3 regions of the Variovorax sp. V116 genome follow, and region 3 is predicted to be linked to each of the others. Evidence: riboswitches for the same ligand, from Rfam matches in the RefSeq annotation. Region 3 holds a riboswitch; each other region holds the start of a gene.
The links. A riboswitch is a leader RNA that binds a small molecule or an ion and turns the genes downstream of it on or off. The one in region 3 is predicted to bind glycine.
Positions count from the first base shown of each region.

Region 1: linked by a shared signal. The riboswitch ahead of gcvT (glycine cleavage system aminomethyltransferase GcvT) and the one ahead of ACAM58_RS03985 (D-amino acid dehydrogenase) in region 3 are both predicted to bind glycine.
Region 2: linked by a shared signal. The riboswitch ahead of ACAM58_RS29080 (D-amino acid dehydrogenase) and the one ahead of ACAM58_RS03985 (D-amino acid dehydrogenase) in region 3 are both predicted to bind glycine.

Region 1 is NZ_AP028661.1:3,343,001-3,353,055, forward strand. It holds gene ACAM58_RS15920 (putative hydro-lyase) at 1-31, opposite strand, end outside; gene ACAM58_RS15925 (LysR family transcriptional regulator) at 123-1,028, opposite strand; gene denD (D-erythronate dehydrogenase) at 1,097-2,113, shown strand; gene ACAM58_RS15935 (TRAP transporter substrate-binding protein) at 2,177-3,148, shown strand; gene ACAM58_RS15940 (TRAP transporter small permease) at 3,145-3,639, shown strand; gene ACAM58_RS15945 (TRAP transporter large permease) at 3,636-4,913, shown strand; gene ACAM58_RS15950 (hypothetical protein) at 5,066-5,614, shown strand; glycine riboswitch at 5,646-5,736, shown strand; glycine riboswitch at 5,749-5,864, shown strand; gene gcvT (glycine cleavage system aminomethyltransferase GcvT) at 5,910-7,088, shown strand; gene gcvH (glycine cleavage system protein GcvH) at 7,135-7,506, shown strand; gene gcvP (aminomethyl-transferring glycine dehydrogenase) at 7,556-10,055, shown strand, end outside.
Region 2 is NZ_AP028662.1:652,469-662,523, reverse strand. It holds gene ACAM58_RS29095 (transporter substrate-binding domain-containing protein) at 1-364, shown strand, start outside; gene ACAM58_RS29090 (LysR family transcriptional regulator) at 480-1,394, shown strand; gene ACAM58_RS29085 (hydroxyacylglutathione hydrolase) at 1,464-2,255, opposite strand; gene ACAM58_RS29080 (D-amino acid dehydrogenase) at 2,526-3,860, opposite strand; glycine riboswitch at 3,946-4,063, opposite strand; glycine riboswitch at 4,079-4,168, opposite strand; gene ACAM58_RS29075 (M20 family metallopeptidase) at 4,479-5,873, shown strand; gene ACAM58_RS29070 (GlxA family transcriptional regulator) at 6,108-7,298, shown strand; gene ACAM58_RS29065 (RidA family protein) at 7,423-7,764, opposite strand; gene ACAM58_RS29060 (alpha/beta fold hydrolase) at 7,877-8,704, opposite strand; gene ACAM58_RS29055 (glutathione S-transferase family protein) at 8,769-9,389, opposite strand; gene ACAM58_RS29050 (Bug family tripartite tricarboxylate transporter substrate binding protein) at 9,783-10,055, shown strand, end outside.
Region 3 is NZ_AP028661.1:862,588-872,642, forward strand. It holds gene ACAM58_RS03980 (FIST N-terminal domain-containing protein) at 1-922, shown strand, start outside; gene ACAM58_RS03985 (D-amino acid dehydrogenase) at 940-2,241, opposite strand; glycine riboswitch at 2,332-2,438, opposite strand; glycine riboswitch at 2,478-2,567, opposite strand; gene rfbB (dTDP-glucose 4,6-dehydratase) at 2,666-3,748, shown strand; gene rfbD (dTDP-4-dehydrorhamnose reductase) at 3,745-4,635, shown strand; gene rfbA (glucose-1-phosphate thymidylyltransferase RfbA) at 4,676-5,575, shown strand; gene rfbC (dTDP-4-dehydrorhamnose 3,5-epimerase) at 5,572-6,123, shown strand; gene ACAM58_RS04010 (class I SAM-dependent methyltransferase) at 6,217-9,483, shown strand; gene ACAM58_RS04015 (hypothetical protein) at 9,480-10,055, shown strand, end outside.

The sequences.
Region 1 (10,055 bases), 2.5 Mb from region 3:
GCTGTTCTGCGAAGGATGGACGGTTCGACATTTGGCGTTTCCGATGCCCGAGGCATCGCTGTGGTGTGATGCGCCGGATTGTGGGAATCCGCGCTCACGAACGCCAACGCAAATTTTCTTTCTCAACCCATCGATTTTTTCGATGAACCCATGCGGTGCGAAGCGTGCACCACGGCGGAGCCGAGCGCGGCCTCGGGCAGCGGCGACGAGGGGTCGTCGCGGTAGCTCGCATAGATGGGCAGCGGCTCCAGCGTCACGTCGCAAGGCAGCACGCGCAGCGGCAGGCGCCGCGCCAGCGGCTCGACCACCGCGCGCGGCAGCCCGGCCACGCCGAAGCCCGCCTCCACCAGCTGCGCCATCGCCGAGATCGACGAGATCGCATGCACCCGCGGCGGCGGGCTGCCGGCCTCGCGGAACAGCTCGAGCAGCGCCACGTGCGGCTGCGAGCCGCGCTGGAAGGTCAGGAGGTCGAGCGAGAGCAGGTCCGGCAGGCGGTAGCGCCGCTTCAGGTGCAGCTCGCGGTGGCCGACGAAGCACATCGGCATCGGCGGCACGGCCCGCGTGCGCACGCCGTCGCCGGTGGCCGGCAGCGCGCCAAACACCAGGTCCTGCTTGCCGCGCTGCAGTTGGTCGACCAGCACCGGCGTGGTTTCGACGGTGAGCTCCAGTTCGAAGTCCGGATGCGTGGCCTGCATGTGCTTGAGCCAGCCCGTGAGCCAGCTGTGCACCACCGACTCGATGGCGCCCACGCGCAGCACCGCCTCGCGCACCGCGCCCGAGCCCATCTCGGCCTTGATGTGCATCTGCATCTCGAGCAGCTTCTGCGCGAAGGCATGGAAGCGCTGCCCTGCCACCGTGAGGCGGAACTGCTTGTCGCGCCGGTCGAGCAGCAGCACGCCCAACTCGCGCTCGAGCGCGGCAATGCGGCTGGACAGCGCCGACTGCGTGAGGTGCAGCTTCTCGGCCGCACGGGTGACGCTCTTGAGTGCCACGGCCCAGTGGAAGGCTTCGACGAATCGCAAGTTCATGGCGCGAGTGTCGCCTGAGCCGCGCATTCCGCTGCGCTATGCTCGTTGGCGAAGGAGACAAGACCACCATGCAGATCGTCATCACGGGCGGCGCCGGCTTCCTGGGCGCACGCCTTGCCCGCACCCTGCTCAGGCAGGGCGAGCTTTCGCTGGCCGGTGCGCCGGCACGCGCCATTTCCCGCATCACGCTGGTCGACCGCGCCGCGCCGCCGGCCGACCTCGCGGCCGACCCGCGCATCGGCACCGCACTCGGCGACCTGAACGAGCAGCTGGCTTCGCCCGACGCCTCGCTCTGGACCGGGGCCGACGCCATCTTTCACCTGGCCGCCGCGGTCAGCGGCGAATGCGAGGCCGATTTCGACCTGGGCATGCGCAGCAACTTCGCCGCCACGCACGCGCTGCTCGAAAAGGCGCGCGCGGTGGGCACCCGGCCGCTCTTGGTGTTTGCCAGCTCGCTCGCGGTGTTCGGCGATTCACCCGAGCAGCCGCTGCCGCCGGTGATCGAGGACCACACGCTGCCGACGCCGCAGACCAGCTACGGCATCCAGAAATTCATCGGCGAACAGCTGGTGGCCGACTACACGCGCAAGGGCTTCATCCGCGGGCGCAGCGTGCGGCTCATGACGGTGAGCGTGCGCCCCGGCCGGCCCAACGGCGCGGCGTCGGGCTTTTTCAGCGGCATGATCCGCGAGCCGCTCGCGGGCATCCGCGCGGCCTGCCCGGTGCCCGACGAGACGCCGGTGGCGATTGCGTCGCCGGCGCGCACGGTCGAAGGCATCCTTCGCGCCGCCGAGGCCAGCGACGGCGAATGGGGACCGCGCACCGCGCTCAACCTGCCCTCGCTTTCCACCACGGTGGGCGACATGGCCGCAGCCCTCGAGCGCGTGGCCGGCAAGGCCGCCACCGCCCTGCTCGACCGCACGCCCGATCCGGCCATCCAGCGCATCGTGAAGACCTGGCCCGGGCGCATCGAGACCGTTCGCGCCGGCAAGCTCGGGCTCACGGCCGACGCCAGCTTCGAGGCGGTGATCCGCGACTACGTCCGTGAAAATCCCGACGCGGTCAAACTGGTTATTGCGGCATAGTCATCGGTTGCGCGCAGAGCCGACGCTTTGCGACACCCCCTTTCCATCTCAGGAGACAGAAGAATGAAATTGACCCGACTGGCCGCCGGCCTGGTTCTGGGCATGGGCATGGCCTGCGCGGCCTTTGCGCAGACGACCATGAAGATCAGCATCTCGACCGCGCAGAACTCGCACCAGGGCGTGGCCATCGACACCTTCGCCAAGGAAGTCGAAAAGCGCACGGGCGGCCGCTACAAGGTCCAGACCTTCTACAACGGCTCGCTCGGCGGCGAGCGCGAATCGATCGAGGCGGTGCAGCTGGGCACGCAGGAGCTGGCTTTCTCCTCGACCGGCCCGGTGCCCAACTTCGTGCCCGAAACCAAGATCCTCGACGTGCCCTTCCTGTTCCGCGACAAGGCCCATGCGCGCGCCGTGCTCGACGGCCCGATCGGCCAGGACCTGCTCACCAAGTTCGACGCCAAGGGCTTCAAGGCGCTGGCCTGGGCCGAGAACGGCTTCCGCCACATGACCAACAGCAAGCGCGACGTGAAGGCGCCCGAGGACCTCAAGGGCCTGAAGATGCGCACCATGGAGAACCCGGTGCACATCGCCGCCTACAAGGGCTTCGGCATCATCACCACGCCCATGGCCTTCCCCGAAGTGTTCACCGCGCTCCAGCAGGGCACGGTCGACGGCCAGGAGAACCCGCTGCCGGTGATCATCTCCGCCAAGTTCGACCAGGTGCAAAAGCACCTTTCGCTCACGGGCCACGTCTATTCGCCCTGCATCTTCCTGATGAACAAGGCCTCGTTCGACAAGCTCAGCGCGGCCGACAAGCAGGCCTTCCTGGACGCCGCCAAGGAAGGCACCAAGGCCAACCGCGCCCGCGTGGACGAGGACGACGCCAAGGGCGTGGCCGACCTGCGCGCCAAGGGCATGACCGTGATCGAGAACGTCGACAAGGCCAAGTTCGTGGCCGCGCTCGCACCGGTGAATGCGCAGTTCGAGAAGGACTTCGGCAAGGCCAACCTCGACAAGATCCGCGACTACAAGTGAAAGAAAAATTCCTTGGCATCGAGCGCTGGACCACCGGCGCCTCGATGCTTGCCGCCTGCCTGATGCTGGTCATTGCATCGGCCCTGGGCGTGTTCCAGATCGTGACGCGCTTCGTGCTCGAGCAGCCCGCGGAGTGGAGCGAGATCCTGATCCGCGTGAGCCTGATCTGGATGGTGTTCCTGGGCATTCCGATGGCGTTTCGCCAGGGTGCCATGGTGAGCGTGGACGTGCTCTACCGCTGGAGCCCGCCGCGCGTCAAGCGCGTGCTCGACGCCGTGGTGAGCATTGCCGCGCTCATCCTGATGCTGGTCATTCTCTGGTGGGGCTGGGACTACGCGATGCGCGGCCGCGTGCAGTCGATGGCCGGCCTCGAAAGCCTGTCGATGATGTGGTCGTACCTGGCGCTGCCGGTCGGTTCCGTCTTCTGCCTGTTCGGCATCGTTGGGAATTTTCTCGATCCCAAGCGGCTTGAGCTGGAGACTGCGCAATGACGCCCGTGATGGTTGCAACGATGGTGCTGTGTTTTGCACTGTCGGTTTCTGTTGCAGTGTCCATCGGGCTCGCCTCGATCCTGGGCATCCAGGTGGCCAATGCCAACATGCTGATCTCCGTCAAGGAGATGTTCAATTCGATCAACAAGTTTCCGCTGGCGGCCATTCCGTTCTTCATCCTGGCCGGCAACCTGATGGAAACGGGCGGCATCTCGCGGCGGCTGGTCGAGTTTGCCAAGAGCATCGTGGGCGGCGTGCAGGGCGGCCTGCCGATGACCTGCGTGCTCACCTGCATGATCTTTGCGGCGGTGTCGGGCTCGTCGGTGGCCACCACCTTCGCCATTGGCGCGATCCTGATTCCGGCGCTCATCAAGCACGGCTACCCCACCGCCTACGCGGCCGCGCTGCAGGCCACCAGCGCCGAGCTCGGCGTGATCATCCCGCCCTCGATCCCGATGATCCTGTACGGCGTGAGCGCCGAGGTGTCGATCGGCGAGCTGTTCATCGCGGGCTTCGGCCCCGGCATTCTCATCAGCCTGGCGCTCATGCTGTTCGTCTGGGCCTTCTGCAAGTGGAAGGGCTGGGGCAAAAACGACGGCGACGGCCGCATGCCGTTTGGCAAGGCGCTGTGGCAGGCCGGCTGGGCGCTGCTGATGCCCGTCATCATCCTGGGCGGCATCTACGGCGGCATCTTCACGCCGACCGAAGCCTCGGCCGTGGCGGTGTTCTATGCGCTGGTGGTGGGCGTGGTGATCTACCGCGAGATCAAGCCCAAGGACCTGTACGTGATCCTGCGCAAGTCGGTGCTGTCGTCGGCGGTGATCATGTTCATCATCGCCAACGCGGGCCTGTTCGCGTTCCTGATCACGCGCGCGGGGGTGCCCGACGCCATCGGCCACTGGCTGCAGGAAGTGCTGAAGTCGCCCGCGATGTTCCTTCTGGGCGTGAACGCGGCGCTGTTCATCATCGGCATGTTCATCGAGACCAGCGCGGCCATCATCGTGCTCGCGCCCATCCTTGCGCCGGTGGCGGTGCACTTCGGCATCGACCCGGTGCACTTCGGGCTCATCATGGTGGTGAACCTCGCCCTGGGCATGATCACCCCGCCCTTCGGCGTGAACCTGTTCGCGGCCTGCACGGTGGCGCGCATCTCGCTGGACCGGATCGTGAAGTACCTGGTGCCCTTCGTGCTCGTGATCCTGGCCTGCCTGCTGGTGATCACCTACGTGCCGTGGATATCGCTGGCGCTGCGCGACCTGGTGTATGCCAAGTAGCTGAGACGGCGCGAAAAACAAGGAAGAAACGGCAGCCTGTTCGCAGGCTGCTTTTTTTTTGCGCTGCCGGGGCGCTGTAAGGCAAACGTTTCATGAAGATGTCACCGCTTGCAACGATGCTTCAGCCCTCGATCCCCAAAAGCTGTGGCGCCATGTTTCCCACCAAGACCGACAAGGCACGCGACGAACTCCAGGGCCGCCAGCGCACGCTGAGCCAGCGCGAGCGCGCCTTGCTGCTGATGGCAGACGGCCGGCGTTCGCTGACCGATTTCAGCCCGCTGTTCGCCAGCCGCACCGAAGCCGAGCAGGCGATCCAGGCGCTGATGCGCCAGGGCTATCTGCAGGACGCGCAGCCGGTGGCTGCCGCGGCGGCGCAGGCCGCGGCCCAGCCGCCCGCCCCGGTACCCGCGGCCGACCCGATCCAACTCGCCACCGCCGCCGACAACTTCGACGGCAAGCGCTCCCTGGCCACCACGCGCATGTTCCTGTTCGACATCTGCGAGCGCATGTTCGTGCGGCGCGACCCCAAGTTCGCGCTGCAGATGCGCGATGCCCTGCGCGAGGCGCGCGACCGCGGCGCGATGCTGACCATCGCCGCGCTGATGCTCACCGAGGTCGAGAAAACCGCCGGCGCCGAGCGGGCCGAATCGCTGCGCGAGCGCATCGACCGGCTGCTGCCGCCGGCCGAGACCGTGCACTGAGCCGCAGACCGGCCGCCCGCGATCCACTACACTCCCATGGTCAGGAGAGAGCCCCGCCAGCCGGGGCCGCCGAAGGCGCAGGGGTTTCCCGAACGCTCAGGCAAAAGGACTGACACAGCGTTGGCGCATGCCGGCGCTTCCTTGCTGGAGAGAGGCTGTTGCTTGCATCGACGCGATGCGCCGGCCCACCGAAGGAGCAAACCCCGATCGTGGGGCGAATCTCTCAGGTAAAGCGGACAGCAGGGGTGGCCCATGGCTCGCGCCATGGAATTCGTCTGCCCCTTTGGAGTGCCCCGTGGCCGCTTCCTCCGATTCCTCTTCCGCCGAACAACTCCTGAAGACCCCGCTGTACGGCCTGCACGTGGAGCTCGGTGCCCGCATGGTGCCCTTTGCAGGCTATTCGATGCCGGTGCAATACCCCGCCGGCCTCATGGCCGAGCACAGGCACACGCGCAACGCCGCCGGCCTGTTCGACATCTCGCACATGGGCCAGCTGCGCCTGGTCGGACCGGACGCCGCGGCCGCCTTTGAAACCCTGATGCCGGTCGACGTGATCGACCTTGCGCCCGGCAAGCAGCGCTACGGGCTGCTGCTGAACGACGAGGGCGGCATCCTCGACGACCTGATGTTCTTCAACGAAGGCCACGGCTCGATCTTCGTGATCGTCAACGGCGCCTGCAAGGTGGCGGACATCGCCCACATCCAGCAGAAGATCGGCGCACGCTGCGATGTGCAGCCCATGCCCGACCACGCGCTGCTCGCGCTGCAGGGCCCGCAGGCGGCCGCGGTGCTGGCGCGGCTGTCGCCGGGCATCGAGCGCTTCGTGTTCATGACCGGCGGCGCGGTGCAGATCGGCGGCATTCCGGCCTTTGCCACGCGCAGCGGCTACACCGGCGAAGACGGCTTCGAGATCTCGGTGGCCGGCCAGAATGCCGAGGCGCTGGCCCGCCTGCTGCTGGCCCAGCCCGAGGTCGAGCCCATTGGCCTGGGCGCGCGCAATTCGCTGCGGCTGGAAGCGGGGCTGTGCCTCTACGGCAACGACATCGACACCACCACCACGCCGGTCGAGGCCTCGCTCAACTGGGCGATCCAGAAGGTGCGCCGCACCGGCGGCGCGCGCGAAGGCGGCTTTCCGGGCGCGGCCCGGGTGCTGGCCCAGCTCGCCGCCGCCACGGCCGGCGCCGCGGGCCACACCGACCACGACACGCTGAAGCGCAAGCGCGTCGGCCTCGTGGCGCTGGAACGCGTTCCGGTGCGCGACGGCACGGTGCTGCAGTCCTTCGAAGGCAAGGACATCGGCTTTGTCACGAGCGGCCTGCTCGGCCCGACGGCCGACCGCCCGATCGCCATGGGCTACGTGGCCACCGCGTATTCCGAGCCCGGCACGCGCGTGCAGGCCATCGTGCGCGGCAAGCCGGTGCCGATGGAAGTCTCGACGCTGCCTTTCGTGCCGACGCGCTACTACCGCGGCTAGGCGCTGCGCCCCCGATCATCTTTTTTTCCACGAGGAGTTTTCCACCATGAGCATCAAGTACACCAAGGACCACGAATGGGTCTCGGCCGAAGGCAGCGCAGCCACCGTCGGCATCACCGTGCATGCGCAGGACGCGCTCGGCGACGTGGTCTTTGTCGACCTGCCCGAAGTCGGCAAGACCTTTGCCCAGGGCGAGGTGGCCGGTGTCGTCGAATCGGTCAAGGCCGCAGCCGATGTGTTCATGCCCGTGTCGGGCGAGATCACCGAAGTGAACGAAGCCCTGCGCGCCGATCCCTCGCTCGCCAACACCGACCCGCTGGCCGCCGGCTGGTTCTTCAAGGTCAAGCTCAGCGAGCCCGCGCAGCTCGACGCGCTGCTCGACGCGGCCAGCTACGACAAGTTCGCTGCCGAGTCCTGATCCGCCGAGTTCGCAAGCCGCCTTTTCCTCATCCCGAGCCTTCACCGCCATGCCGATTCCCGCCCTTCCCTCTTTGCAACAACTGGAGAACGCCGAAGAGTTTCTCGCCCGCCACATCGGCATCGATGCGGCGGACGAGGCGCGCATGCTGCCGGTGATCGGTTCGGAAACGCGCGCCGAGCTCATCGACGGCATCGTGCCCGCAGCCATCCGCCGCGCCAAGCCGATGCGGCTGCCGGCGCCCGCCACCGAGGCCGATGCACTGGCCGAGCTCAAGGCGATCGCGGCAAAGAACAAGGTCTTCAGGAGCTTCATCGGCCAGGGCTACTACGGCACGCACACGCCGGGCGTCATCCTGCGCAACGTGCTCGAGAACCCCGCCTGGTACACGGCCTACACGCCCTACCAGGCCGAGATTTCGCAGGGCCGCATGGAAGCGCTGCTCAACTTCCAGACCATGGTGTGCGACCTCACGGGCATGGCCATCGCCAATGCCTCGATGCTCGACGAAGCCACGGCGGCAGCCGAGGCGATGACGCTCGCCAAGCGCAGCGTCAAGAGCAAGAGCAACGTGTTCCTGGTGTCGGGCGACTGCCATCCGCAGACCATCGAGGTCATCAAGACGCGCGCCGCGCCGCTGGGCATCGAGGTGAAGGTGAGCACCGTGTCCGAGACGCTGCCGCACCTGATGGTGAGCGGCGAATTCTTCGGCGTGCTCGCGCAGTACCCCGCCACCACCGGCCACGTGCACGACCTGCGTCCGCTCGCGGGCCATGCGCACCAGTGCGACGCCGCCTTCTGCGTGGCCGCCGACCTGCTCGCGCTCACCTTGCTCGCGCCGCCCGGCGAATGGGACGCCGACATCGTCTGCGGCACCACGCAGCGCTTCGGCATGCCGATGTGCAACGGCGGCCCGCACGCGGCCTACCTGGCCTGCCGCGACGAGTTCAAGCGCTCGCTGCCGGGCCGCCTGGTGGGCGTGAGCGTCGACACCCACGGCCAGCCCGCCTACCGCCTTGCGCTGCAGACGCGCGAGCAGCACATCCGCCGCGAGAAGGCCACCTCCAACATCTGCACCGCGCAGGTGTTGCCGGCCGTGGTGGCCAGCATGTACGCCGTGTACCACGGCCCCGACGGCCTCACGCGCATTGCACAGCGCGTGGCTGCGCTCACGGCCATCCTCGCGCAGGGCCTCGCGCAGATGGGCCGCGAGCCGGTCAACGGCACCGCCTTCGATTCGCTGACCATCCGCACCGGCGACGACACGCCCAAGATCATCGAACGCGCCCAGGCCGCGGGCGTCAACCTGCGCCAGCGGCTGCAGCAGCACCTGGGCATCTCGCTCGACGAGACCACCACGCGCGCCGACATCGAAACGCTCTGGGCGCTGTTCGTGCCCGCCGGCACGCCGATGCCGCGCTTCGACGACCTGGCCAACGCTGTGCCGCGCCTGCCCGAGGACCTGCGGCGCACCAGCGCCTTTCTCACGCACCCGGTGTTCAACACCCACAAGAGCGAAACCGCGATGCTGCGCTACATCCGCAGCCTGTCGGACAAGGACCTGGCGCTCGACCGCAGCATGATCCCGCTCGGCAGCTGCACCATGAAGCTCAACGCGACCAGCGAGATGATCCCGATCACCTGGCCCGAGTTCGCGAACATCCATCCCTTTGCGCCGGCCGAGCAGCTGGTGGGCTACGCCCAGCTCGACGCGCAGCTGCGCGCCTGGCTCTGCGAAGCCACCGGCTACGCGGGCATCAGCCTGCAGCCCAACGCGGGCTCGCAGGGCGAATACGCCGGCCTGCTGGCCATCCGCTCCTTCCATGAGGCCAACGGCCAGGGGCACCGCAACATCTGCCTCATTCCTTCGTCGGCGCACGGCACCAACCCCGCGAGCGCACAGATGGTGGGCCTGCAGGTGGTGGTGACGGCCTGCGACGCGCAGGGCAACGTCGACATGGACGACCTCAGGCGCGCCTGCGAGAAGCACAGCGACAAGCTCGCGGCCGTGATGATCACCTACCCGAGCACGCACGGCGTGTTCGAAACCCGCGTGAAGGAGCTCTGCGAACTGGTGCATGAGCACGGCGGCCGCGTGTACGTGGACGGCGCCAACATGAATGCGCTGGTCGGCGTGGCCGCGCCGGGCGAGTTCGGCGGCGACGTCAGCCACCTGAACCTGCACAAGACTTTCTGCATTCCGCACGGCGGCGGCGGCCCGGGCGTGGGCCCGGTGTGCGTGGTCGAAGACCTCGTGCCCTACCTGCCGGGGCATGCGACGGCCGGCGTGGCATCGAACGGCGTCGGCGCCGTCTCGGCCGCGCCGCTGGGCAATGCGGCGGTGCTGCCGATCAGCTGGATGTACTGCCGCATGATGGGCGCCAAGGGCCTGCAGGCAGCGACCGAAATCGCGATCCTGAGCGCCAACTACATCAGCGCGCGCCTGAAGGATCATTACCCCACGCTGTACGCGAGCCCCAACGGCCACGTCGCGCACGAGTGCATCCTCGACCTGCGCCCGCTCAAGGACAGCAGCGGCGTCACCGCCG
Region 2 (10,055 bases), on a different replicon from region 3:
CGCGGACGCCTTCGTGATGGACAGCCAGGTGCTGGCCGGCAATATTGCCACCTCGAGAAGCCCGGCCGACTACCGCATCGTCGGCGAGCCAATCAGCATCGAGCCGATCGCGATCATGCTGCGCAGGGACGATCCGGCATTCAAGAAGGTGGTCGACAACACCATTCGCGAACTGATCAAGACAGGAGAGCTGGCCAAGATGTATGACCGCTGGTTCATGCAGCCCATTCCACCGAAGAACGTCAAGCTGAACGTCCCTGCCAGTGCCGCGACACGGGCCGCATGGGCCGATCCCAACGACAAGCCGCTTGAATCGTATGTGTGCAGCCCGCCTTCATGCGTGCCCCCAGCGCCGGGCCAGTGACTCCGGAGTCTGCGCTCATGCAGTGAAGCGCTAAGATCGAGAAGTCATTTTTTTCCGGCGAGCGCTGCGTGGGCCTGCCCACCGAAATGCCTCGTTCGCCGATGAATGGGCGCCCATGCTCCCCCACGTCGACGAAGAGATCACCTTCCGCAAGCTCGAGATCCTGCTGGCCTTCATGGAGACCGGCAATCTGGCTCGCGCGGCGGAAAAGCTCGAGATCAGCGCCGTGAGCGTGCACCGCGCTTTGCATTCGCTGGAAACCGGCCTGCGCTGCGCGCTGTTTCGGCACGAGGGCCGCAACCTGCACCCGACCGAAGCCGCGCATGCGCTGGCAGAGGTGGCACGCGAGGTGCTTCGCACCATGGCCCAGGGCATACGCGCCACGCGGGAAGTCGCGGGCTACTCGGCGGACCGGATTCGCATCGGCTCTCTCTTTTCGCTGACGAGCCGCACGGTGCCGCAGCTGATCATGGGCATGAAGCTGCGCAAACCCGATCTGCACACCGAACTCATGCTCGGGTCCAACGCCCACCTGCTGCAGAAGCTGCGGGACGGCGCGATCGACGCCGCACTGATGGCGATCCCGGATGACGTGTCGGACGTCGAATCGGAGCCGCTGTTCGAAGACGACATCCAGTTTGCCGCTCCGGTGGGCTCCCCCTACTCCGGGCAAAAGGAAATCGACCTGAGCAGCTGCGCGGGCGAGCGCTTCGTGAGCCTGAGCGAAGGCTTCGTTACCTACCGCGGGTTTGTCGAGACCTTCCGCATCGCCGGCTTCACGCCCAACGTGGTGATGAAGACCGACGACATCTTCTCGCTGATGAACCTGGTGAGCGGTGGCGTGGGCTACACGCTGCTGCCGGGGCGGGTGCGCGGCGTCATGCCGCAGAAGGTGCAGTTGATCCCGCTGCAGCCCAGGTATTTGATGCGCCAGACCATCGCGCTCAATTTCCTGCGCACGCGCGAGCGCGATCCCAACCTGCTCGCGCTGCTGTCGGTTTGCCGCGTGGCCAAAGCCGACCTCGGCTGAGTCCGGGGCAGCTGATCGATCGGTGCGCGCTGTCCGGTCCGCGGCGGGCGAAGTAGTGCTGGCCGCGGCTCACCATGTATTGCGCAGCTCGCGAAGCTTGACGAACACGGTCTTCGGATCCGGCTTCTCGGGCAGATCGGGAAAGGCCTCGCGAAGCGCCGCAATGACACTCGGGCTCGACAGGCGCAGGAAGGTGTTGATCTCTTTCTCTTCGCGGAGCGTCGTGACGCGGGCCTTGGCCGGGTCATGCCCTGCCACGCCGGGCAGCAGCGCCTTGGCGGCAGCGTTGTCGGGCTCGCGCGCGAGCGTGAAACGCAGATTGTTTTCGATGTAGTCGTGGCCCGGGTAGACGCGGGTGTCGTCGGGCAGCTTGGCGAGTTGCTCCACGAAGGTGGTGTACATGGATTCCACATTGCCGCCGTTGTGGCAGTTGCCCGCGCCGGCGTTGAACAGCGTGTCGCCGGAGAACAGTGCCGGCCTCTCGGTGTGAGAGCGCAGGCAGATGTGGCACATCGTGTGGCCGGGCGTGTCCATGCATTCGAGCTCGACGGTCTTGCCGACCTTGATCACGTCGCCGGCCTTCACGCCGCGATCCATGCCAGCAATGCGAGAGCCCGAGCGGTGGTGCGCAATCACCTTGGCGCCCGTCGCCGCGACGACGGCCTCATTGCCGCCAGTGTGGTCGTGATGCTCGTGAGTATTGAGGATTTGCGTGATCTGCCAGCCCTTGTCCTTTGCGGCCGCCAGGCATTTCTGGTGGTCCAGGGGATCGATGGCGAGAGCCTCGCCGGTCTCAGGGCAAACAATCAGGTAGTTGTAGTTGCGATAGGCGTTGCCGGTCCAGATGCGTTCGACGATCATGCGTTGCTCCAGTGGTCAGATACGAGTGGCACTAACTTAACTCCGACGGCGTTGATGTGCTTCGTTCGGCGGCTCGGCACGCCCTGAGTACACATCGGGTGGCTGCATCCAGGCTGCTTCTTCCATTGTTCCCGAGCGAACGATCAACTGGTGAATAAAGGATGCGGCGCGTTGAAGAAATCGACACAGCCGATCCTTCATACCACCGCCGACCAGGGCGCTCTGCGCCCTCGTTTGAATTTCCCTTCGGTGCCAGGCCATGGCAACTCGCTAAGCAGATGGCCCACCAACTACTGGCGACACCAATGCTTTGCCTCGTGTCCCATGCTTCAACCCGGTGAACGCGAAATCCACCTCAGGCGCAAGCCCGCTCACGATGCGCGCGATCGACTTGCCCGAGCCGCAGGCGTGCGTCCAGCCCAGTGTGCCGTGGCCGGTGTTCAGATACAGGTTCGGCAGCTTCGTCTTGCCGATCAGCGGCACATTGCTCGGCGTCGCCGGACGCAGGCCGGTCCAGAACTGCGCCTGCGCGGTGTCGCCGGCACCCGGGAAGAGCTCTTCGACCCGCCGCACGATGGCCTCGCAGCGCAGCCGGTTCAGGTCGCGGTCGTAGCCGTTGAACTCGGCCGTGCCGGCGATGCGCAGGCGGTCGCTCCCTTCGCCCCCCGGCGAGGTGTAGCGCGAGAACACGAGCTTGTATTCGTCGTCGGTCAGCGAGACCTGGTGCGCCTTCGAGGCGTCTTTTACCGGCAAGGTCACCGAATAGCCCTTGGCCGGATAGATCGGCAGCCGGATGCCCAGCGGCGCGGCAACGATCGGGCTCAGCGAGCCCATCGCCAGCACGAAGGCATCGCCGCGGATGCGCTGGAAGCGACCTTCGTCGTCAGTGGCTTCGACATGGTCGATGCAGCCGCCCGCTTCACGCAGCGCAGTGATGGTGTGGCTCATGAGGAACTTCACACCCGCCGCCCTCGCCAGTGCGACCAGCTCGCGCGCGAAGCGGTTGGCGTCGCCCGATTCGTCCTCGGCCGTGTAGGTGGCGCCGGCCAGCTTGGGGCGGATGTGGGCCAGCGCGGGCTCGATCCTCACCGCCTCGTCGGCCGAGATCACTTGGCGCTCGCAACCCAGGGCGCGCATCTGCTCGGCCGGCGCGAGGGCCCCGTCGAACTCTTTCTGCGTCGTGTAGAAGTGCAGGATGCCTTGAGTGCGCTGGTCGTATTGGAGGCCGGTGTCGGCGCGCAGCTGCTGCAGCGTGTCGCGGCTGTAGGTGCCCAGGCGCACGATCTGCTCGATGTTGTGGCGCGTGCGCGCCGGGGTGCATTCACGCAGGAATTGAAGGCCCCAGAGCCACTGGCGCATGTCCGCGCGGATGCGAAAGAGCAGCGGCGCATCTTCCTTGCCCAGCCATTGGAGCACCTTGAGCGGTGCGCTGGGGTTGGCCCAGGGTTCGGCATGGCTCACCGAGATCTGCCCGCCGTTGGCAAAGCTGGTTTCGGCCGCCGGCGTGGCCTGCCGGTCGATCACGGTCACTTCGTGGCCGAGTTGCTGGAGGTAGTAAGCCGAGGTCACGCCGAGCAAGCCGGCGCCAAGAACGATCACACGCATTTCGAGAACCCTTGAGGTTGCAGCGCTCGAACGCAAATGGAAACGGAAGCTCGAAAAGAAAGCAACCGGACCATGCGTCCAAGTTGCCGCTCCCCCTGTCCTCGGTACCTGAGAGATTCACCCGCTACGCCCGCAGCGGGTTTGCTCCTTCGGTGCATCACGCTCACATTCCAATGGCGTGATGGCTCTCCAGACGGCTTTGACAATTGATGCAGTACAGGCCCATCGCGTGAGCCGACCTGAGCGTTTATGGGAGTTTGCGCCTTCGGTGGAGCCGCTTCCGCGGCCCGCTCTCCTGCTAAATCGAAGCTTATTAGGATCATCGCTGCCAGTCAACGATTAATTAGGCTTCAGGCCTCAAAATTGCGCTCATAGCGGTGGATCAAATTGGATGGCATTTTTCCCGGATGTGTTGGAATTAATAGAATTTCGAAGCCGTGAGAAGATGAAAACTCCGCCGTCGCATCCGACGACGTCGCAATCATCCAAATTCGAGCGCGCATTTGTCCTATTGCACGGGTTGGGGGCGCGATATCGTTCTGAGCAGTCCGTACACGAAAGTATCTTCATGCGTTTCCTAGCAAAGTGCGTCAACTCCACTGCGATGCGGGAGGCCACATGACACGCAACGCCGCACTGGGCCGCGCTGCCGATCACTTCGACAGTGGCGACTTCGTGCGCGACCTGTCGCGACGAGTCGCCTTCCGCACCGCCAGCCAGGAGGCTGATTCCGGACCGGCGCTGGCCGCCTACCTGCAGGACGAGATCGGCCCTTCATTGGCCAGGCTGGGCTTCAGCTTCAGCATCCACCCCAACCCCGAGCCCGCTTACGGCCCGTTCCTGGTGGCCAGCCGCCATGAAGGCGATGACCTGCCCACGGTGCTGATGTATGGCCACGGCGACGTCATCCGCGGTCAGGACAAGAGTTGGACCTGCGGCCAGGGACCGTGGACGCTGGCGGTGGACGGTGAACGCCTTTATGGACGGGGCACGGCGGACAACAAGGGCCAGCACAGCATCAACATCGCCGCGCTAGCCACCGTTCTGGGGCTGCGCGGGCAGCTGGGCTTCAACATCAAGTGGCTGCTGGAAACCGGCGAAGAGACCGGCTCGCCGGGCTTGGCCGCGTTCTGCTCTGCGCACCAGGAACTGCTGGCCGCCGATGTGCTGATCGCCAGCGACGGCCCGCGCGTAGGCCGAGACCAGCCTACCGTCTTCCTGGGGTCGCGCGGCGTGGCGAACTTCAGCCTGACGCTGAACCTGCGCGGCGGCGGCGGCCACCACAGCGGCAACTGGGGCGGCCTGCTGCGCAACCCCGGCACGGTGCTTGCCAACGCCATTGCCAGCATGGTGGACGCCCATGGCGTGATCCGCGTCGAGGGCCTGCGCCCGCCGCCCATTCCGGCCAACGTACGCGCCGCATTGCAAGGCCTGCGCTTTGGTGGCGACGCCGGCGACCCGGAAGTCGACCCCGGCTGGGGTGAGCCCGGCCTGACTCCGGCCGAACGGGTGATTGCCTGGAACACACTGGAAGTGCTGGCCTACAAGACCGGCAACCCGGACTTCCCGGTCAACGCCATCCCGCCCACAGCACAGGCCTTCATGCACATGCGCTTTGTCGTCGGCACCGACGTGAGCCAGCTGCGCGACGTCGTGCAGCAGCACCTGTCGACGCATGGCTTCGAAGGCATCGAAGTCAGCGAACCCGAAGTCATGCACGCCACCCGGCTGGACCCGGACAACGCCTGGGTGCGCTTCACGCTGGCCAGCATCGAGCAGAGCACCGGCAAGAAGCCCGTGCTGCTGCCCAACCTGGGCGGCAGCCTGCCCAACGATGTGTTTGCCGACATCCTGGGCCTGCCCACCGTGTGGGTGCCGCACAGCTACGCGGCCTGCCAGCAGCACGCACCCGACGAGCACCTGCTGGCACCGGTGGCACGCGAGGCGCTGCAGCTGATGACGGGCCTGTTCTGGGACCTCCCGGCGGCAGCGCCGGCGCTGCCGCGACGCTGAGCGCGCCGAAATCCGCGACTCGCCCAGCATGCGGCGGAATGCTGCCGGATGAAGGCGCAGGAGAGAACTCTGGACCCCGGCAAGACCGGTGAGCGGCCACCGATCGCAAGCCGCTGGCGCAGCCGTGAAGTACGACTATCCGCTTACCTTCTATGGGACAAGTGCCATGAGCATCCGATTGCGCGCGAACATACTGTGACTGCTACGATGCGCGATCTTGTGGCAGGAGATTCCATGATGATGCCGGTTCCAGGTGCGAAGGCCGACACTGCCAAGCCGGCACGGCGACGAGTGAAGGTCGGCTTCATCCTCCTTCCGGGCTTCACGATGTTTTCGTACTCTGCCCTGGTTTATATCTTGAAGCATTGCACCGACCCGGCAGCTGCGGTCGGCGTGGACTTTGAATATGTAGTTCTGGGACAAAAGCCGGCCCAGACAACCTGCGGTGTTCAAGTACCCCCGACAGCGCCCCTGCACGCGGCTCGCGATTGCAACTACGTCTTCGTCATAGGTGGCAAGACTGCAGCTCCGATCGAGGACCGCAGATCGATTCTGGAAGCACTAACGAACGCCGATCGGTATGGCGCGACTCTTGTCGGAACTGGTTCGGGGCTGTTTGTACTGATCGAGGCCGGATTTTTCGATAAATTGCCCTGCGCGACCGATTGGTATCGCGGCGCCGACCGTGATACCCGCTTTGCCGAAGTGCAGCAGATCCCAGGCGTTAACTTGATGGTGAGCGGCAGGCGAGTTAGCTGTGCCGGAGGGCTGGCGGCTCTGGAACTCGGATCATGGCTGCTGGAACGTCATTATTCCGCTATCGGCGCCGAGATTCCGGCGCCGCAGGAGCTTTCGGCCTCCTCTACCGACGCGGAGCAGAATCTTGAAGCAAGAGAAGATCCACGCGATCCGAGAGTACTTCGGGCGCTCAAGATCATCGAGAGAAATCTTGGACAGGAGCCAATGAAGATCGAGTCTCTCGCATCATCCTTGGGGATTTCCAAGCGGCAGATAGAACGGCTTTTCCAGCAGGAAATGAAGCAGCCGGTCCAGCAATATTGCCGACAACTCAGACTCGCTTACGGATATTGGCTTCTTTTGAACAGCCCCAAGTCAATAACCGAGATCGCGACAATCACCGGCTTCTCCGATAGCTCTCACTTCAATCGGTGTTTTCGCACTCAATTTGACATGACTCCCTCACAGGCGCGCCAATCAAAGGTGAGCGTGGATGATGTCATGTCGCCGCAATGGGCTTCACTCTACGAAAGAATTGTCAAGAGCGATCAAGATCTAGACTTATCGAAATCGAGGAAGTCTGTTTACACAAATCTGGCGCACTCGGTGGGTGGTTCTCCAAGCAGGACCCGTCCCGATGCCGCCTTGACAGAGACAGAAATCCATTTGGCAACGGCCCGTCTCTAACAGCTGCCCGGTAAGCAGCTTCTTGCTTTTGCGTTCTCGCCCACCTAAACGACACCGCATCGGTTCCGATTGCCGGCCCATCAGAGCGATAGGCCGGCTTTTTTTCCGCTCGATATCGAAGCGATCAGATCGCCGCCGTGACGATGAACTCGACCTTGTATTTCGGCGTGGTGAGCTTGGCTTCGCTGGTGGCACGGGCCGGGGGGTTGGCCGGATCGATCCAGGCTTCCCAGACGGCGTTCATTTCGCCGAAGTTCGCCATATCCGAAAGATAGATGATCGTCTGCAGGATCTTCGACTTGTGGCTGCCGGTGGCAGCGAGCAATTGGTCGACTTGGGCAAGTGCGCTCTTGCACTGGTCGGTGACACTCTCGCCTTCGCCGACCCGGCCGGCGAGGTAGACGGTGTTACCGTGGACGACGGCGTTGCTCATGCGGGCGCCCGGTTCGATGCGTTGAATGCTCATGGAATTCTCCTGGAAAAAATTGAGCGGCGGGAAAGGGCCCCGCGTGAAAAGCGAGGCCCGTAAAATTCTTCAGCCGCGAAAATGCTGGCTCTTTGAAATGCAGCTGTGAAGCTTAGGCAGATTTGGCTGTACCGCCTTCGCCGCGCATGATCGACTGCGCGAATGAGACAAGTACAGCCGCAGCTTCAGAAACCTTCTCAGGAAGAAGAGCGTGGCCGGAACCATGAATGATTTCCATGGTCGTCAGGTGGCCTACGCGATCTCGCAAGAAGTCTTCGTCGGGTACGGGTGCGATCTTGTCAAATTCGGGTGCAACATAAAGCACCGGCAAATTCTTGCCTACTTCAGTCCAGCTGCTGTCGGCCGTTGCATTCGTCGCCGCAAGCTGGAATTTAGAGACTTCTGTATGCCATCCGCTCAACCAAACAGAGGCATCATGCCCTGGAGCGAAGAAGTCGCGCTCCAGATAAAACAGGCGATCTGCATCTGACTTGGAATTGTCGGAGACGACATTAACAGAAATCAAGAGCTCGGGCGATATGGTGCTGCCAATAATAGCCGCGAGCAGTGCGACTGATTTTGTCATCGACGGCCAATGATGGGCGAGAACCCGTGCGACCCAATTGCCGAATGCGTGGCCTACCACACACAATACTTCAGGCTTGCCTGGTGCGCAGTCAGCCTCGATCGCAGCAACAACATCAGCGGCAAGATCGATCAACGTGATGCCTTCGGTCGGCCCCGTACTTTCGCCTATGCCGCGAGGCTGAGGTCGCAATACGCGAAATCCAGCCGCTGCAATGATGGGTGCAATTTCGTCGAAGTCAGTCGCACCTCTGGCCAGCGAGGGCAGCAAGACAATACGCGGGCCCGTACCTTCGACCAGAAGTTCGACCTGTCCTTCATGTGTCGGGATCAGTTTGCGCTCGAATTTTGACATTTTGTATCCTAATTTGATGGTGGTAGTCGTCGAAACCGCAAGCCGCAGCTTGCAAGACTACTTCTTACTGAGGCTTGGAGCTATCGAAAAATTTGCTGGCGGCCAGAGAGGGCCGTGACTGTATCGATTGATGCCAGCTGGAGAGCACCGGATATTTTTCTCGCCAGCCGAGCCTCGGAAACCGAAAATCGGCGTATTCGGCAACGATAGCAAGCGTAATTGACGACAATCCAAAAGGCCGTTGCCCAATTCGCTCGGCTGTCGCTTCCAATCTCGCCCAGATCATGCTCGACTTCAAGTTGAATGCATTGATAAGCGCAATCTGCTTGGTATCTTTCATGGATTCGATGCGCCATTGCACCAGCAGGTCGAGGAATCCATTGCACAACGCATGCAGCCGAAGCTCTTCAATTCGCGCTTCGGGCGATGACGGAATAAGCTTGGCGCCCCCTGCGATGTGTTCGAGGTGCTCGATGATTACGAGGCTATCGTAAAGCGCGGTCCCGTCATCCAGAACGAGCGTTGGAAGTTGCCCAAGCGGGTTGTATGGCAACAAAGCCAAGTCGGGCTTATTTGGTGCGACGCGAGTCGGGATCGTTTCCAACTTGTCCTTCAGCCCCAGTTCGTGGGCACTTACGATGACTTTTCTGACGAATGGAGACGTCGATGACCAATACAGTTTCATGAAGAGAATCCTCGGCTATTAATCTGGAATATTGATCGATACTCGCCTCTACGCAGCTAGAACTCACCGCTAACTCTCCAAAACCGCAGGTTATCGGTTCGACCAATAGCGTGATTTTCGGCCGATTGCCATGGAGCCGATAGGATTGCAGGGCCGTGAGGATATAAAGGCTCGGCCGCCGTAGCCGATGATGTCGCAATCATCCAATTTCATGAGCGCATTTGTCCTATCGCCTCGGATTGGAAGCGCATATCGTTCTACGCAGTCCGTTAATAGGGGAGTATCTTCATGCGCTTCCTAAGAAAGTGCATCGTGCCAGTCGCCACATTCGAGCGACCACAAATTGGCCCATCGTCTTGCTTCTGTATCTGGTCTCGTTTTTGCACAATTGCCATGAAAAATCTCGTACAACTTGCACTTTCCCTTGTCGTCGTTGCCGCTTCGCAGGGCGTGGTTGCCCAGACTTTCCCTTCGAAGCCCGTGACCATCGTGGTTCCTTACTCCCCGGGCGGCCCTGTGGACAACCTGTCTCGTTCATTGGGCATCAGGCTCACAAAGGAGTGGGGCCAGCCAGTACTGGTTCTCAACAAAACAGGCGCCAATGAAATCATTGGCGCCGAGCTCGTGGCCAAGAGCCCGCCCGATGGCTACACCTTGTTTGCGGCA
Region 3 (10,055 bases):
CGAGGCCCACACGGCGCTGGTGCACGCGGACCCCGCCACGCCCGACCTGACCGAACTCATCGGCGAGATGGCGGGCCGCACCGACACCGGCTACCTGTTCGGCGGGCTCTCGTCGGGCCGCGGCGGCGCGCTGCAGTTCGCGGTGGGCGGCAACGGCAACATCCGCGGGCACGGCGCCGCGGGCGGCGTGTTCTCGGGTGGCCTGTCGGGCGTGGTGTTCGGCGAGGGCGTGCGGCTGGTGTCGCGAGTCACCCAGGGCTGCCAGCCGCTGCGCTCGGGCGCGGGGCGCGAGCGCGAGATCACCGAAGCCGACGGCAACCTGCTGCTCAAGCTCGATGGCGAACCCGCGCTCGACGTGCTGCTGGCCGACCTGCAGGTGACGCTCGAGCGGCCGCAGGAAGCCATCGACGCCGTGCGCGCCACCCTGGTGGGCCTTGCCGATGCGGGCAGCGACGGCATCCGCCGCACCGGCGACCTGGGCGCCGACGTGCTGGTGCGCCACATCATCGGCCTGGACCCCACGCGCCGCGGCATCGCGATTGCCGACGTGGCGGAGGCCGGCATGCGCCTGACCTTCTGCCGCCGCAATGCGCAGGCCGCGCGCGCCGACCTGATGCGCATCTGCGCGGAAATCCGGGAGGAACTCGAGCCCGAGGAGCAGACGCTGGCCACCGCACGCGCCGTCGCGGCCGGGGAGGCCGAAGCCGCGCCGCATCCGGCGCGCCGCATCGCGGGCGCGGTGTACGTGAGCTGCTCGGGACGCGGCGGGCCGCATTTCGGCGCGCCGGGCGCCGAGCTGCAGATCGTGCGGCATGCGCTGGGCGACGTGCCGCTGGTCGGCTTCTTCGCCGCAGGCGAGATCGCGCGCCACCACCTGTACGGCTACACCGGCGTGCTGACGGTGTTCACCAGCAAGGACTGAGTCTCGCCCTCTAGCATTCAGGCCGGCTGCAGTACGCGCGCTGCCGGCGCAGGCATGCCGGTGAACGCAAAGTCGACCTCGGGCGCGAGTCCGCTCACGATGTGCGCAATCGACTTGCCCGAGCCGCAGGCATGCGTCCAGCCGAGCGTGCCGTGGCCGGTGTTGAGGAACAGGTTCGGCAGTTTCGTCTTGCCGATCAGCGGCACGTTGCTTGGCGTCGCGGGGCGCAGGCCGGTCCAGAACTGGGCCTGCGTGGTGTCGCCGGCACCCGGAAAGAGCTCCTCGACGCGCCGCACGATCGCCTCGCAGCGCACGCGGTTCAGGTCGCGGTCGTAGCCGTTGAGCTCGGCCGTGCCGGCAATGCGCAGGCGGTCGCCGGAAGCCGAGGTGTAGCGCGAGAACACGAGCTTGAACTCGTCGTCGGTCAGCGAGACCTGGTGCGCCCTGGAGGCGTCCTTCACCGGCAGCGTCACCGAGTAGCCCTTGGCCGGATAGATCGGCAGCCGAATGCCCAGCGGCGCGGCAACGATCGGGCTCAGCGAACCCATCGCGAGCACGAAGGCGTCGCCGCGGATGCGCTGGAAGCGGCCTTCGCTGTCGGTGGCTTCGACATGGTCGATGCGGCCGCCGGTCTCGCGCAGCGCGGTCACCGTGTGGCTCATGAGGAACTTCACGCCCGCTGCGGCCGCGCGCTTTGCCAGCTCGCGTGCAAAAAGGTTCGCGTCGCCGGACTCGTCCTCCGCCGTGTAGGTGGCACCCGCCAGCTTCGGGCGGATGTGGGCGAGGGCGGGCTCGATCTTCACGGCTTCGTCGGCTGAGATCACCTGGCGTTCGCAACCCAATGCGCGCATCTGCTCGGCGGGCTGGAGGGCGCCGTCGAACTCCTTCTGCGTCGTGTAGAAGTGCAGGATGCCCTGCGTGCGCTGGTCGTATTGGAGGCCGGCGTCGGCGCGCAGCTGCTGCAGCACCTCGCGGCTGTAGGTGCCCAGGCGCACGATCTGCTCGATGTTGTGCCGGGTGCGCGCCGGCGTGCATTCGCGCAGGAACTGCAGGCCCCAGAGCCACTGGCGCATGTCGGCGCGGATGCGAAAGAGCAGCGGGGCGTCTTCCTTGCCGAGCCATTGCAGCACCTTGAGCGGCGCGCTCGGGTTGGCCCAGGGTTCGGCATGGCTGACGGAGATCTGCCCGCCGTTGGCAAAGCTGGTTTCGGCGGCCGGCGTGGCCTGCCGGTCGATCACGGTCACCTCGTGGCCGAGTTGCTGGAGGTAGTAAGCAGAAGTCACGCCGAGCAGGCCGGCGCCAAGAACGATCACACGCATTTCAAGTACCTTTGAAGATTGGCACTTGAACGGCGAACTTGGTGTGCTACTGATTCAATAGCAAGCAACCGGACGAACGCCGTCCAAGTTGCCGCTCCCCCTGTCCTTGGTACCTGAGAGATTCACCTGTTGCACCCTGCAACGGGTTTGCTCCTTCGGTGCATCACGCGAGGTGATGGCTCTCCAGACGGCTTGTCAGTTGATGCAGTACCTGCCACGCAACTCTTTGAAAGAACTTCAAGGAATCTGTGGGCCGACCTGAGCGTTTATGGGAGTTTGCGCCTTCGGTGGAGTAGTAATAAGTACTACCCTCTCTCCTGCAGTGAAACGATTGTAGGCGGGGACCGCAAAGCCGCCAACCATGAATTTTGACAATTCGGACCAATGGGATAATTGTCATTGATTCGAAACTTCGGGGAGACTCATGATCCTGGTAACCGGCGGCGCGGGCTTCATCGGCGCCAACTTCGTACTCGACTGGCTGGCGCAGAGCGACGAGCCTGTCGTGAACCTCGACAAGCTGACCTATGCCGGCAACCTCGAGACGCTCGCGTCTCTCAAGGGCGACCCGCGGCACATTTTCGTGCAGGGCGATATCGGCGACAGCGCACTGGTCGACCGCCTGCTGGCCGAGCACAAACCGCGCGCCATCGTGAACTTTGCCGCGGAATCGCACGTCGATCGCTCCATTCACGGCCCCGAAGACTTCGTGCAGACCAACGTGCTGGGCACCTTCCGCCTGCTCGAGTCCGTGCGCGGCCACTGGAGCGCGCTGCCGGCCGAGCAGAAAGCCGCCTTCCGCTTCCTGCACGTGTCGACCGACGAGGTCTACGGCTCGCTCTCCAAGACCGACCCCGCCTTCACCGAAGAAAACAAGTACGAGCCCAACAGTCCCTACTCGGCCAGCAAGGCCGCGAGCGACCACCTCGTGCGCGCCTGGCACCACACCTACGGCCTGCCGGTCGTCACCACCAACTGCTCCAACAACTACGGGCCGTTCCACTTCCCCGAGAAGCTCATCCCGCTGATGATCGTCAACGCCCTGGCCGGCAAGCCGCTGCCCGTGTATGGCGACGGCATGCAGGTGCGCGACTGGCTCTACGTGAAGGATCACTGCAGCGCCATCCGCCGCGTGCTCGAAGCCGGCCGGCTCGGCGAGACCTACAACGTCGGCGGCTGGAACGAGAAGCCCAACATCGAGATCGTCAACACCGTCTGCGCGCTGCTCGACGAACTGCGCCCGCGCGCCGACGGCAAGCCTTACAAAGAGCAGATCAGCTACGTCACCGACCGCCCCGGCCACGACCGCCGCTACGCCATCGATGCGCGCAAGCTCGAGCGCGAACTCGGCTGGAAGCCCGCCGAAACCTTCGACAGCGGCATCCGCAAGACCGTCGAGTGGTACCTGGCCCATGGCGAATGGGTGCGCAACGTGCAAAGCGGCGCTTACCGCGAATGGGTCGAGAAGCAATACGACGCCGCCCCCGCGGCCAAGGCTGCGGCATGAAGCTGCTGCTGCTGGGCAAGGGCGGCCAGGTCGGCTGGGAGCTGCAACGCAGCCTCGCGCCGCTGGGCGAGCTGGTTGCGCTCGACTTCGACAGCACAGACTTCAACGCCGACTTCAGCCGCCCCGAGCAACTGGCCGAAACGGTGCTGAAAGTGCGCCCCGACGTCATCGTCAATGCCGCGGCCCACACCGCCGTCGACAAGGCCGAGAGCGAGCCCGAGTTCGCGCGCAAGCTCAACGCCACCTCGCCCGGCGTGGTGGCCGAGGCCGCGCAGCAGATCGGCGCGCTCATGGTGCACTACTCCACCGACTACGTCTTCGACGGCAGCGGCAGCACGCCCTGGAAAGAAGACGACGCCACCGGCCCCCTCAGCGTGTACGGCCGCACCAAGCTCGAAGGCGAGCAACTGGTGGCCAGGCACTGCTCGAAGCACCTGATCTTCCGCACCAGCTGGGTCTATGCCGCGCGCGGCGGCAACTTTGCCAAGACCATGCTGCGCATCGCCAAGGAGCGCGATCGCCTGACCGTCATCAACGACCAGTTCGGCGCGCCCACCGGCGCCGAGCTGCTGGCCGACGTCACGGCGCATGCCATCCGCGCCACGCTGCAGGACCCGGCCAAGGCCGGCCTGTATCACGCGGTGGCCGGCGGCGAGACTACCTGGCACGGTTATGCGCGCTTCGTGATCGAGCAGGCCAAGGCGGCCGGCGTCGAACTCAAGGCCGGACCCGAAGCCGTCGACCCCGTGCCCACCAGCGCCTTCCCCACGCCCGCGACGCGCCCCGCCAACTCGCGCCTGGACACGCGCAAGCTGCAGACCACCTTCGGCCTGGTGCTGCCGCACTGGCAGCAGGGCGTGGCCCGCATGCTGCGCGAGACCCTTTGACAAGCGAAGCAAGCAAGCAAGAAGCGGAGAACACAACACAATGACCACGAAGACCACGCAACGCAAAGGCATCATCCTGGCCGGCGGCTCCGGCACCCGGCTGCACCCCGCCACGCTCGCGCTCAGCAAGCAGCTGCTGCCGGTGTACGACAAGCCGATGATCTACTACCCGCTCAGCACGTTGATGCTCGGCGGCATGCGCGACATCCTGATCATCAGCACGCCGCAGGACACGCCGCGCTTCCAGCAGCTGCTGGGCGATGGCAGCCAGTGGGGCATCAACCTGCAGTACGCGGTGCAGCCCAGCCCCGATGGCCTCGCGCAGGCCTTCATCATCGGCGACAAATTCGTAGGCAATTCGCCGAGCGCGCTGGTGCTGGGTGACAACATCTTCTACGGCCATGACTTCGCGCACCTCTTGGCCGATGCCGATTCGAAGCCCTCCGGCGCCACCGTCTTCGCCTACCACGTGCATGACCCCGAGCGCTACGGCGTGGTGGCCTTCGATGCCAAGGGCAAGGCCAGCAGCATCGAGGAGAAGCCGGTCAAGCCCAAGAGCAGCTATGCCGTGACGGGCCTGTACTTCTACGACAACCAGGTGGTCGAGATCGCCAAGGCCGTGAAGCCCAGCGCGCGCGGCGAACTGGAGATCACGGCGGTCAACCAGGCCTACCTCGACCTGGACCAGCTCAACGTGCAGATCATGCAGCGCGGCTATGCCTGGCTGGATACCGGCACGCACGAGAGCCTGCTGGAGGCCGCGCAGTTCATCCAGACCCTGGAGCATCGGCAAGGGCTCAAGATTGCGTGTCCTGAAGAGATTGCGTGGCGCAATGGATTCATCGATCGCGAGCAATTGGCAAAGCTTGCCGTGCCGCTGCAAAAGAACGGCTACGGCAAATATCTGAACCATTTGCTGGCGGAGGAGGTGCGCTCGTGAAGGCAACACCTACCGCGATTCCTGAAGTGCTGGTCATCGAGCCGAAGGTCTTCGGCGATGCGCGCGGCTTTTTCTATGAGAGCTTCAACGGCAAGGCGTTCGATGAGGCGGTCGGCCGGCACGTCGAGTTCGTGCAGGACAACCATTCGCGCTCGGCCAAGGGCGTGCTGCGCGGCCTGCACTATCAGATCCAGCAGCCCCAGGGCAAGCTGGTGCGCGTGGTGCGCGGCGCGGTGTTCGATGTGGCGGTAGACATCCGCAAGTCGTCGCCGACCTTTGGCAAATGGGTGGGGGTGGAGCTCAGCGAGGACAACCACAGGCAGTTGTGGGTGCCTGAGGGGTTTGCGCATGGGTTTCTGGTGCTGAGCGACAGCGCCGATTTCCTCTACAAGACGACGGACTACTATGCGCCGGCGCATGAGCGGTGTATAGCTTGGAATGACAAGGACCTTGCAATTGGTTGGCCCGATATCGCAATGGAGCCGATGCTCTCATTGAAGGATGCCGCGGGAGCGGCTCTGCATCAAGCTGAGATATTCGCTGCGTAGTGCAGCACCTACGGCGTTAATAAGTGGCCGTTGCAAGGCCGCAAGTCGGATGCGACCGAAAGTGCGATATGCACGAAGTGAACTGAGAGATTTATGTCTGAGCTTGATTTCAGCGCTGCGCTGGAAAATATTGATGTTGTTCCCCATCCGAGCGCCTGGCTAGGTCACATTCCGTTTGGGGCATGGATCGTTGAGTCGACCAAGCCACGCATGCTAGTGGAACTTGGTACGCACTACGGGCATTCCTATTTCTCGTTTTGCCAAGCGGTCGAGCGTGGACGGTTGGATACCAAATGCTATGCGGTGGACCTCTGGCATGGTGATGAACACGCAGGCCTCTACGGCGAAGAGGTTTTTGCGGCCGTTCAGTCGAGGAACGTTCCGTTTGAAAGCTTTTCGCGCTTGTTGCGCATGACGTTCGACGATGCTATCAACTATTTTTCGGACGGAAGTATCGATCTATTACATATAGACGGACTTCACACATATGACGCGGTAAAGCACGACTTCGAATCGTGGAAGCCCAAGCTTTCGCAGCGATCGATCGTGCTCTTTCATGACATCAACGTTCGCGAGCGAGGTTTTGGTGTATGGCGGCTGTGGGAGGAATTGTCGAGTGCTTATCCGACGATCGAATTCATGCACTCGCACGGGTTGGGCGTTCTGTTTTATGGAGACGACCAAAGTCCAGCAGCAGTGTCTCTGCTGCGGTCTTTTGGCACGGAAGCGGGTCGCTCGCACATAACACGATTGTTCAGCGAATTGGGCCGGACGATCGAGGTTGGCCGAAAGGTTGTTGATGTTTCCGAGGCACTGGGTAGACAGGCTGAAGCTGCCGCCAATACGGAGAAGGAGTTGAGAAGCCAAGTGGCTGCTCAAGATGAGCGTATTGGCGAACTACTGGCGCAGCAAGCTGAGGTTGTGGCCCTGCTTAAAGCGGAGGAAGCGCGGTTAAATGTCTATGAGGAACGCATTTCAGATATGTATCGGCGCCTCAACCATTTTGAGAGCCAAGATGAGCTGCGACGAGCAGAGCGGACCAGATGGGAAGGGGAACGAGCGAGCACGCAGTCACAACTTGCTCAAGCGCGAGAGCGAGAGGCTGCCTTGGACGCGGCATTGCGAGAGGTTTGGGCATCGACCAGTTGGAAGGCCTCCCGTCCAATCCGGTGGGCAGGGGCACGGCTCGCAAACTTGCGTGCAGCGAAGAGACTTTTGTTGCCCGCGAGCGAGGCAGCGGGAGGTCGATTGCGTTTGATGCGGACTGTGGGCAAGGTGGTCGCGCAGGAAGGCATTTCGGGGTTAAAGCGGCGGATCGTTGCTTTTGATCAATCCGGCTGCGCTGCTCATCGGCATACGGAGCCGGATTTAGAGCAACGTCAGACGCGCTACACCTTAAATCGCCATCGTGCCACGGTGGACGTGATTGTCTGCGTGCACAACGCGTTATCGGATGTCAAAAATTGCCTTAGTTCGGTAGTCGCTCATACGCTGCCACCATATCGAATTATTGTGGTTGATGATGGCAGCGGCGAAGACACCAAAAATTACCTCGCCGAGTTCATCCAAGACCAAGGCGGCATTTTGGTGCGTCACGAGGTTGCTCAGGGGTACACATTTGCAGCCAACGCGGGTATGCGTGCGTCCAATGGGGAGTTCGTCGTTCTTTTGAACAGCGATACGATCGTGTCCGCCCAATGGCTCGATAGGATGGTCGAGTGCGCAAATTCTGATCCGCGAATTGGTATGGTGGGACCACTAAGTAATACGGCGTCCTGGCAATCCGTCCCTCGAATCTTTGATGAAGACGGCGATTGGTCGTCTAACCCCTTGCCGCCTGAGATGACGATCTCGACGATGGCGCAACGAGTGGCCATGGCGTCGCGCCGGTCTTATCCGCGGGTGGGGTTCCTTAACGGGTTCTGTCTTTTGATCCGCCGCGAGCAGTTGTCGGACGTGGGACTTTTTGATGAGGAGAACTTCGGAAAAGGTTACGGCGAAGAGAATGATCTGTGCGTCAGAGCATTCTTGAAAGGTTGGCAACTGGCTGTCGCTGACGATGTGTACGTGTTTCATGCGCAATCGAAGAGCTATTCGACCGAGCGCAGGATGAAACTTGTAAAGGTGGCCGATGAGAACTTGCATCGTAAGCACACCAGTGCTCCGATCATGAGTCAACTCGAGATCACGCGCTATAACCTTGGACTGATAGTCACACGCAGTCGCATGCAAGTGATGGATGAGCGGCTGCGTATCCGCGAGGAGATTCGCCAGCGATTTGAGGGCAAACGGATTCTGATTATCTTGCCCATCTTCCACGCCGGTGGCGGTGCAAACGTGATCTTGAGCGAAGCTTCGGTTTTGCAGGAATGTGGAGTCGACGTCGTTATCGCCAATATTGAAGCCGCCCGCACATCCTTTGAAGATTCATATCCGGCTTGTCGTTTAGTCAAGCTATGGCTTTCAGATTGGGAGCAATTGTCGGAGCACGTGCATTTTTATGATGCAGTAGTTGCAACGCTCTATCTTTCTGTTTTTTGGATTAAGGCTGCGCTTGAGAGGAAGAGTCTGCGCAGACCCGTGGTGGGTTACTACATTCAGGATTTCGAGCCGGATTTTTTCGAGCAGGGAAGTGAGGCTTACCTGCACGCGCTCGCAAGCTATTCGGAAGTTCCGATGAAGCTGATGACAAAAACCGACTGGAATCGGAGGATGGTCATAGAGAAAACTGGCAAAACACCTGCGCTGGTCGGTCCAAGCTTCGACTGGTCGAGGTTTGCTCCACCTTCAACTCAACGAGGCTCCAAACAAGTCGTCGTGTGCGCGATGGTCCGGCCATCGACCCCGCGCCGTGCGCCTCAAATGACAGTCAACATCCTTCGGCGCCTCCTAACGGAACGCGCGGATGCGGTTCAGGTGCGCACCTTTGGATGCGCATCCATCGACCCCATTCTGGACCCTCTGAGATCGCACCCGAGCTATCGGAACTACGGCGAACTGAGTTCAGCAGAAGTAGAAGCGTTGATGAAGCGAGTGGATATTTTTGTTGATCTGTCGGTATATCAGGCGATGGGGTTAAGTTGCCTAGAGGCGATGGCGAGCGGTGCAACTGTCATTGGGCCGGTGAATGGCGGACTCCCAGAAATTGTGATTCATGAAGAATCGGGACTGCTTGTCGATACGCGCGATGAGGAGCAGTGTATGAAGGCTTGTCTGCGATTGGTTGACGATTTTGATTTAAGGCGACGGCTGAGCGCTGCGGGCGTAGAGAGAACTTCACTCTTTTTCCCCGATAGGCCTGCACTTGCGTTGGCGCAGACGCTTTTTTCGGACGAGGCGAAGGTGGAGGCGCGCCAATGAAGCGGCGTATTCATGTAATGTTTGAATGTGGGGCAGATGGCATTCCGTACGGGGCCAGCCACATTCGGCTCTTGAGGCCTTTATCCCATCCGAGCCTTCAAGGCGAATTCAACTTGACCTTTGGGACGGATTTGCCTGATTTCGTGGTCGACTTGGTGATTTTGGAGCGCGGGTGGCGTCATGATCATACTTTGGCGGATCAGTCGCGCTTATTGAAGCGACTTGCGACACTTGGAATTCCTTACGTATATGAAATTGACGACAATTTGCTTGATCTAAATGTTGCTCCCGGTGCGCCGGATTATCCAAATTCGGAGCAGCGACAAATAATCATTCGATACGCAAAGAATGCGGCAGGCCTCATTGTTTCCACTCACGCGCTCAAGCGTCGAATGGCGCGCTTGAACGCTAATATTCATGTGGTTGGTAATTATTTGGATGAGCGTTTGTTCGACTTCGATTACCTTAAGCGGAAGGTTGACAGGCGACGAGAGCTGGACAATTCAAGGCTGGTGATGGGGTATATGGGAACCTATTCGCACCTTGAGGATCTGCTAATGGTCGTCGAGCCT